DNA from 4 places in the Rhizobium sp. WSM1328 genome. Region 1 is predicted to be linked to each of the others. Evidence: predicted binding sites of a transcription regulator. Region 1 holds the regulator's gene; each other region holds the start of a gene.
The links. The regulator PhoB, encoded in region 1, activates phosphate uptake and scavenging genes when phosphate is short. The targets are predictions, from matches to a motif close to TGTCATNNANCTGTCAT.
Positions count from the first base shown of each region.

Region 2: the regulator PhoB is predicted to act here: its motif matches at 1,198-1,214, upstream of AC2444_RS14530 (BtaA family protein).
Region 3: the regulator PhoB is predicted to act here: its motif matches at 1,203-1,219, upstream of AC2444_RS11140 (UDP-2,3-diacylglucosamine diphosphatase).
Region 4: the regulator PhoB is predicted to act here: its motif matches at 1,107-1,123, upstream of AC2444_RS21010 (DUF1868 domain-containing protein).

Region 1 is NZ_CM172788.1:181,601-183,801, forward strand. Features, by position in the region: gene phoU (phosphate signaling complex protein PhoU) at 1-518, shown strand, start outside; gene phoB (phosphate regulon transcriptional regulator PhoB) at 653-1,336, shown strand; gene AC2444_RS00930 (GcrA family cell cycle regulator) at 1,579-2,112, opposite strand.
Region 2 is NZ_CM172788.1:2,852,170-2,854,370, forward strand. Features, by position in the region: gene AC2444_RS14525 (serine hydrolase domain-containing protein) at 1-1,039, opposite strand, end outside; gene AC2444_RS14530 (BtaA family protein) at 1,259-2,201, shown strand, end outside.
Region 3 is NZ_CM172788.1:2,183,693-2,185,893, forward strand. Features, by position in the region: gene AC2444_RS11135 (MFS transporter) at 1-163, opposite strand, end outside; gene AC2444_RS11140 (UDP-2,3-diacylglucosamine diphosphatase) at 329-1,171, opposite strand; gene AC2444_RS11145 (histidine phosphatase family protein) at 1,406-2,155, shown strand.
Region 4 is NZ_CM172788.1:4,227,303-4,229,503, forward strand. Features, by position in the region: gene AC2444_RS21005 (glutathione S-transferase family protein) at 1-320, opposite strand, end outside; gene AC2444_RS21010 (DUF1868 domain-containing protein) at 334-1,056, opposite strand; gene mtgA (monofunctional biosynthetic peptidoglycan transglycosylase) at 1,203-1,940, opposite strand; gene AC2444_RS21020 (polyprenyl synthetase family protein) at 2,076-2,201, shown strand, end outside.

The DNA of each region.
Region 1 (2,201 bases):
ACAAGGCGATCGTCACCATCGCCCGCCGCCAGCCGATGGCCGCGGACCTGCGCGAAATCATGGGTTCGATCCGCATCGCCGCCGATCTCGAACGCGTCGGCGACCTCGGCAAGAACACTGCCAAGCGCGTCATCGCCGTCCAAAGCACCGGCGTTCCCCGCAAGCTCGCCCGCGGCCTCGAGCATCTGTCCGAGCTGGCGCTCGTCCAGCTCAAGGAAGTGCTCGACGTCTACACCAATCGTTCCGCCGACAAGGCGAATGCGATCCGCGAACGCGACAACGAGATCGACGCGATGTACACCTCGCTGTTCCGCGAGCTCCTGACCTACATGATGGAAGATCCGCGCAACATCACCAGCTGCACGCATCTTCTCTTCTGCGCCAAGAACATCGAGCGCATCGGCGACCACGCCACCAACATCGCCGAGACGATCTATTACATGACGACAGGCGCGCAGCCGGAAGGCGATCGGCCGAAGGACGACAGCGCCAACACCGTCGGCGCGGTCACCGAATAACTGCCCACACCCCGCCGCTTGCGTGCGCGCCCGTCCGGGCGCGCAAAGAGGTCGCAGCCAATTTTTAAATTTGCGCAGGATGCATTGCTTAAATCACCCTGGTTTAAGGATTATGCGCGAGGAGACCGACACGCATGATCCCGAGAGTTGCAGTTGTTGAAGACGAGGAAGCCCTCAGCGTGCTTCTTCGCTACAATCTCGAAGCGGAAGGCTTCGAGGTCGATACCATCCTTCGTGGCGACGAAGCCGAAATGCGGCTTCAGGAGCGCACGCCCGATCTTCTCATCCTTGATTGGATGCTGCCCGGCGTCTCCGGCATCGAGCTCTGCCGGCGCCTGCGCATGCGGCCGGAGACCGAGCGTCTGCCGATCATCATGCTGACGGCGCGCGGCGAAGAGAGCGAGCGTGTCCGCGGATTGTCGACGGGCGCCGACGATTATGTCGTCAAGCCCTTTTCGACCCCCGAACTCGTTGCCCGCGTCAAGGCGATGCTGCGTCGCGCCCGTCCCGAGGTGCTGTCGACGGTGCTGAAATGCGGTGACATCGAGCTCGACCGTGAGACCCATCGCGTCCATCGCAAGACCCGCGAAGTCCGCCTCGGCCCCACCGAATTCCGCCTGCTGGAATTCCTGATGTCGTCGCCGGGCCGGGTCTTCTCCCGCTCACAGCTGTTGGATGGTGTCTGGGGCCACGATATCTATGTCGACGAGCGCACCGTCGACGTCCATGTCGGCCGCCTGCGCAAGGCGCTGAATTTCTCCAACATGCAGGACGTCATCCGCACCGTCCGCGGCGCCGGTTATTCGATGGAAGCCTGAGGGCTTTCATCTGAGCCTGCTGAGCCCTGGCAAAACCCGCGACGTCATCCTCGGCCTTGTGCCGAGGATCTGCGCACGCCAAATGAAGTATTTGAAAATAAAGTTTTTTCCCTCAAGTAGTTGAGGTGATCAGATGCTCGGCACAAGGCCGAGCATGACGGAGGGAAACCTGAGCTTCCATCCGCGCATAAAAAAACGGGCCACTCGGCCCGTTTTCTGCATTCTAACGATGGTCAGCCCGTTCAGCTGGCCCGCGCCGCTGCCCGGCGGCGTTCATTCACCGGCTGGTAGGCAAGCTTCTGGTGATAACCGCAATAGGGCGAATTGTCGGGGGACTCGCAGCCGCAGAAATGGAAGTCATCCTTCAGCGGATCGCCGACCGGCCACTTGCAGGTGCGTTCGGTCAGTTCCGTCAGGCCGAGGCGGCGGGAAATCGGCACCACCACATTGCCTCTCGGCACGTATTCCATTTCCTCGATCGTTTCGATCTCGATCTCTTCCTTCAGCATCGTCGCGCCCTGCTGGCGGGTGACGGTGCGGGTGGTGATGCGAGAGGCGAAGTTCGGCGCGCGCGGCGCCGATGTATTGCGCTTCGGCGTTCGCGCCGCGGTGTTGGTGCCGCCGGCCTTGGCACGGCCGGGAAGGCACAGCCGGTGCACTTTACCGATGACCGCGTTTCGGCTGACACCGCCAAGTTGTGCCGCGATCTGGCTCGCGCTCAGTCCTTCGGCCCAAAGCTTCTTGAGTTTCTCGACCCGCTCGTCTGTCCAGTTCATGCCCTGTCTCCACCTTTTGCGTTGGTGATGGCAGAATCCCTCACCGTTGTCCCGGGAGCTCCGAAACAAGAAACGCTTGATCAATTTTG
Region 2 (2,201 bases), 2.1 Mb from region 1:
CATGCGCCGTCGCATAAAGATAGGAGCTTCCGGCGAACGTGCCGCGCGCATCGAGTTCGAATACGGCGCTCGTCATGCCGAGCGGGGCAAACAACGCGTCGTGCGGATAGGAAAAAGCCGCCTGAGCATTGCCGACCCTGTCCATCCAGATGCGCGAGAGCAGCACGGCCGTGCCGCTCGAATAGCGGAAGCGTTGGCCGGGCGCTGCCTCCATCGGTGCATTGGCCGGCAGCGATACCATGTCGGGATCGAGATAGAGCATGCGCGTGACATCGGCGACGTCGCCATAGTCTTCGTTAAAGGCAAGGCCGCTCTCCATGCCGAGCAGATCGGAAACCTTGATTCTGGCGCGCGCATCGTTCTTCCACTGCGCCAACAGGCTATCATCGTCGAAGGAGACCTTGCCGCCAAGCATCAGCCGGCCGAGGACCGCCGCATTCACGGTCTTCGTCATCGACCAGCCGATTAGCGGCGTCTTCGCCGAGAAGCCGGGGCCATAGGCCTCAGCGACGATGCGACCATTGCGCACCACCACGATCGCCCGCATTGCCGGGCCGGCAATTCCGGCATCGGCAAGCAGCGCGGCGATCTTCCCGTCCGCCGGATTGCCGGTCCCCTCGCCCTCCGGCCACAAGGCGTCATTCGCCTGCATTTTGGCCGGCGGATCGAAGGGCGCTGCCTTCGCAGCCGCCTCGAAATTGCCGTCCGGGACGCTCGTGCAGCCGAAAGCGCCGCGATAGAGCGCATAACTCGGCGCAAACAGTCCCATGAAGCGCGCCGTCACGCGGTCGTTGTCGGGGTCGACGCTGACGCGCACCAGCCGCAGTAGCGGATTTCCAGGCGCCTGGACGTCGTCATGGAGCACATCCTCCGCCTCCCGGCCGGCGATGAACACGTTGGAGCAGACGATCTTGGCGGCATAACCGTCGCCGACGCGCAGCAGTTGCGGTGGCCGGATGAAGAGCCAGCCGGCCGCGGCGACGATGATGACTACGAGAAGGAGAGCAAGCGCCTTCAGGATACGCAGGACAAATCGCATGGCATTCCTCCATGCCGGGAGAGAAGCAGGAATCACACGCGCCGGAAAGGGGCCGAAGCGAAGAAGGACCATCGTCCCGATCACTTTCCCAGGAGTGCCATTCTGGTCGCTCTCCGGAGGAGGCCGAAGCCTCCCAGGAACGGCTCCCCCACAGCCCGCGTCATCAAACTGTAGCAGAGGCGCGCTACACGCCCTGAACGCTAAAAAGGTGACAGACTCATGTCAGAATTTGCACCGGATGCCGGCTTCCGCAAGAACCGGAAACTCAAGGATGCCCTTCTCCGCCATAAGGCCTTTTCGAAGGATGGCTTTTCCGAGCGTCTCTTCGGCCTTCTTTTCTCCGGCCTCGTCTATCCGCAGATCTGGGAGGATCCGGATCTCGACATGCAGGCGATGGAGCTGAAGCCCAATCATCGCATCGTTACCATCGGCTCCGGCGGCTGCAACATGCTCGCCTATCTCTCCAAGGCGCCGGCCTCGATCGACGTCGTCGATCTCAACCCGCACCACATCGCGCTGAACCGCCTGAAGCTTGCCGCCTTCAAACATCTTCCAGGTCACGCCGATCTCGTCCGCTTCCTGGCAATGCCGAACGAGAAGTCGAACAGCCGTGCCTACGACCAGCATCTTGCCGCCCGCCTCGATGAGGCAACCCGCAGCTACTGGAACGGCCGCAAGTTCGGCCGCCGCCGCGTCACCGTTTTCGATCGCAACATTTACGAAACGGGTCTGCTCGGCCGCTTCATCGGCGCGGCCCACCTTCTTGCCCGCCTGCATGGCGTCAAACTGCGCGAGATGACCAAGACCCGCTCGATCCGCGAGCAGCGCCAGTTCTTCGACGAGCAGATCGCGCCGCTCTTCGAAAAGCCGGTCGTGCGCTGGATTACCGGCCGTAAGAGCTCGCTCTTCGGCCTCGGCATTCCGCCGCAGCAATATGACGAACTCGCAAGCCTTGCCGCCGATCATTCGATCGCACCGGTGCTGAAGCATCGCCTGGAAAAGCTCGCCTGTCATTTCCCGATGAGCGACAATTATTTCGCCTGGCAGGCCTTCGGCCGCCGTTACGGCACCGAAGCGGAGGGCCCGCTGCCGACCTATCTGAAGTCGGAGCACTATCAGGTGATCCGCGCCAATGTCGACCGCGTCAACGTTCACCACGCAA
Region 3 (2,201 bases), 2.0 Mb from region 1:
TGCCGATCTCATGATCGCTAAAGCTATGGGTTGCGAGCCAGACGGGAAAGAACGGCAGGACGATGCCGTTGACGAGCAGCGGCGCACAATAGGAAAGCGCACTGAGAAGCCGGAAGCGCGGCGGCGCTCCCTCACCCGTCGGGGAATTTTGAGCGGGAATCATGGGTGGACCTGAAGGAAACTGGACGTTGTCCTAACACACCACCCTGGAGGCGACTATTGCGAGAAATAGCCGTTCTGAAACGTTTTAGAAAATAAATAGGGCCTGTCGCCTGACGGTAACGGCTAAATTCGTGGGAGCGCAGGCGCGGATGCGCCGGCGCCAAAATCAGGCGGCTTGCGGGGCCAGTTCGCCCTCGTCATGCATTTCGATAGCGGCAAGCGCCGGCACGCTGCTGGCGAGCGCCCGCCAGGTGATCAGTTCGAACGTGCCATCCTCGTGCTCGGCGACAGCCGTGCAGCTTTCCACCCAATCGCCGGTGTTGATGTAGCGGATACCGTCCATGTCCTGAATGATGGCATGATGGATATGTCCGCAGATCACCCCATCGGCGCCGTTTTTGCGGGCTTCCTCGGCCACGACGCGCTCAAATTCGCCGATAAAGTTGACAGCATGCTTGACCTGCAGCTTCGCCCAGGCCGAGAACGACCAGTAGGGCATGCCGAGTCGGCGGCGCACCGCCGCCAGGATGATGTTGATGCGGATTGCCGTGTCATAGGCCCAGTCGCCGAGATAGGCGAGCAGTCGGGCGTTGCGGACGACGACGTCGAACTCGTCGCCATGCAGGATCAGATATTTTCTGCCGTCGGCGCCGTCATGCATCATACGCTCGACGACCTCGATGCCGCCGAAATGCATGCCCGGGAAGGCGCGCAGGAATTCGTCGTGATTGCCGGGAATATAAACGACGCGCGTGCCCTTGCGCGCCTTGCGCAACAGTTTCTGGACGACGTCGTTGCAGACCTGTGGCCAGTACCAGCTGCGCTTCAGGCGCCAGCCGTCGACGATGTCGCCGACGAGCACGATCGTATCGGCCTCGTGGTGGCGCAGGAAATCCAGCAGGAAGTCGGCCTTCGCGGCCTTCGAGCCGAGATGGACATCGGAAATGAAGAGCGTGCGGAAATGTCTGGGTTCCATCATGTCTTTCACGAGCTGCCGCTCATGTCCCATCTTTCATCTAACCTTCCAAAACCAGACTCGTGTTTCAGAAAGATGACAAGCTGGGGAAAAGCCCTGCAAACCTGTTCATCCCACGCGGCCGCATGGCCGTTCGCCACGCGGGCCGCATGGCCGTCGCCACGCGGGCTGTATGCCCGTCGCCGCCAGGCCCGCCGACAAGGTTGCCCTGTGCATTCAGGGCGTTCATGATGACGGCGATTCATATTCGACAATGCGGGATGGCTGATGCGTCTCTTTCTCGTTCGCCACGGCGAATCCCTCGGCAACATCAACGAACAGGCCTACCGTCAATTCGGCGATCACAATGTGCCGCTGACGCGATGGGGCCATCGGCAGGCTCTCGAAGCAGGCGGCGTGATCGCCTCCTACCTGCAAGCATTGCCGAGCGCTGGTTTCGGCAAGCTGCATATCTGGTACTCGCCCTTTCTGAGGACCCGGCAGAGCAAGGATGCGCTGCTCGAAGCCCTGCCGGAAAGTTTCGTCGGCGATATCAGGGAGGATTATCTGCTGCGCGAGCAGGATTTCGGTCTCTTCACCGAAATCTACGATCACGCGGAACAGAAGCAGAAGTTTCCCGAGGAGTTCGAAAAATGGGCGAGGCTGCGCAGCAACAGCGGCAAGTTCTACGCACGGCCGCCGGATGGCGAAAGCCGGGCGGATGTGGCCCAGCGGGTGCGCCTGTTCCTGCAAACCGTCATGCACGATGCAGAAAATAGCGACCACAACGTCGTGATCGTCGGCCATGGCGTCACCAACCGGGCGGTCGAAATGAATTTCCTGCACCGCCCCGTCGAGTGGTTCGAGCGCTCCGACAATCCTGGAAACGCCGATATCACCCTGATCGAGGGGACGCGCTCGCAAGGATACGAGTCGATCTTGTTGCATCAGGCCGCCGACCGGCAGCCGGGACAGGAAGGCGAACTGCGCGATGCCCATGGCGCCGACGTGACGATCACGCCGAAGCCGACTGCATAATTCCGAAATCGGACCGCCGCAAAGGTCTGTGGCGGGTTGCGTAAGG
Region 4 (2,201 bases), 710 kb from region 1:
AAGCCCGAAAGCATTTCCATCGAAACCGAACGGGCGAGCGCTCGCTCGGCGCGATCCCTCGGCAGAAGGGCGGCGTCCGGATAAAGCTCGGCGACATATTCGATGATCGCCAGCGATTCCCAGATCTTCAATGCACCATGCTGCAGAAGTGGTACTCGCCCGGTCGGTGAGACCGCCTTGATATCGCGATTGCCACCAGGATAGTCGAAGGGGATCAGAACCTCCTCGAAATCGACGCCGGCGCCCGTCAGCGCCATCCACGACCGGAACGACCAGGAGGAATAGTTCTTGTTGGCGATGTAGAGCGTCGGTCTATCCATGGGCCTCTCCGGTTCAGGCTTCGAAATCGAAGATCAACAATTCGTGGAAATGGTTCATGTCCTCGAACGCGCAGAATGCCGGCGGGGTCAGCTCGAAAACAGGGGCCTTGCGGCGGACATCGTCGGCGACGTTGTCGAGCATTGCCTGCCAGCGCGGCAAGGCTTCGTCTTCCAACCGTTCGATCGCATAGGCGAAGGTCATGTGGAACTTATAGTCCTCATGGTTCGGCTGGCGATAGCCCAGAAGCTCGGCCAGCGCATTGCGCCAGGCTCGCATGACCTTGCGGTCTCTCTCCGTCGCCCCGTCGACGAGCAGGCCCGACGGGCGAGCTTCGACGATGGCGACCTTGAAGGGATCGGCCATCGAGAAACCTTCGAGCCGGGCCGCCATCAGCGCTATCATGTCGTCGATCGGCGTATCGAGAGGCAGATCGCCCGGCCAGCAATCCTGGCGGCGCCTGGTCTCGATGACACCTTCGAAAAGTGTCATGTGAATGCTTGATATCGGCGTGAAGAGGAACTGCGGGGCTTCGGGCATCGCCAGATATTTCTCACGCGCCTCGATCAGCACCGCCTGCGTTTGCGAACCCTTCTCGATATGGCAAACGATGGTGTTGCCGGCTTCCGGCAGAAAGCCGCCGACCTTGCGATAACGGCTGCCGAGATGGGCGGGCGGGGTTGGATTGTGCCTCTTCGAATAAAAGAGAAGCTCGGGCGAAAATGTCGTGATGGTCATGGGCGACTCGGGGGCTCTGGTTGGACTGCATTCGCCCATATGGCAGAACCAAGAATGTCAGATGACACTTGCCACGTCTCGAGCACGATACCGAAAAGTGTGAGCGGTTTTCGGACGACATCCTGTTCTAGCGATAAGTTCTGATCTCAATCATAGATGCACCGGATGTAATCGCCCGAACCTTGTGCGCGTCTCTCGATCACGCCGGCGAGCCGGCGAAGACCTCGTCCGGGCTTGCCGGCATTGCGGTCGATGGGGTTCGGCAGCGAGACGGCAAGCAGCGATGCCTGGCGCCGCGTCAGCTTCGAGGCCGGCACCTTGAAATGATGCTGGGCCGCCGCCTCGATACCGTAAATGCCGGGACCCCATTCGGCGATATTGAGATAGATTTCCATCAGCCGTCGTTTCGACAGGACGAAATCCGTGCTCACCGCGAGCGGAAGTTCCAGCGCCTTGCGCACGAAGGAGCGGCCGTTCCAGAGGAAGAGGTTTTTCGCCGTCTGCATCGGGATGGTGCTACCGCCCCGTGTTGCCTGACCTTTCAGCGTATCCTCGACCAGCATGCGCATTTCCGCCCAGTCGACACCGCCGTGAAAGCAATATTGCCCGTCCTCTGACATCATCACCGACTGCACCACAACCGGGGCAATCTTATCAAGCGACACCCATTGCCTGTCGTAACCCCGCAGCAGCACGAGATCGCGCAGCATCAGCGTCGAGACGGGATGAATGAAAGGCAGCAGATAGAAAAAGATCAGCGCATAGGGAAGAATCAGCAAGACCAGCACGGCAAGAACAATGCGTTTCAACACACGCCCGTCTCCGAACCATCGCCGACGAGCCGGCATGTCGACGCTGTCCTCTCTCTCCGGCGCTATATCCAATGTCCCCAGTCCGATTTCGCTCCTGTCGTTCTCATAACGCCTGTGCAGAGCTTATGCCAGAGTGCGCGGCGAATCTTGCTGCCGCCATCGACAATTCCGTTGCAAGCCCGGGGGCGCTCATGCCAAACAGCGCCCATGGACGCGAACCGGGACACTTTCGAGACGAGGCTGAAGAACAACGCCCGCGACATCGAGGCGCTGCTCGACGCATTGCTTTCACCGAGTGCCCTTTCCGATGAAATCGCCAGGCCCGAGACGCTG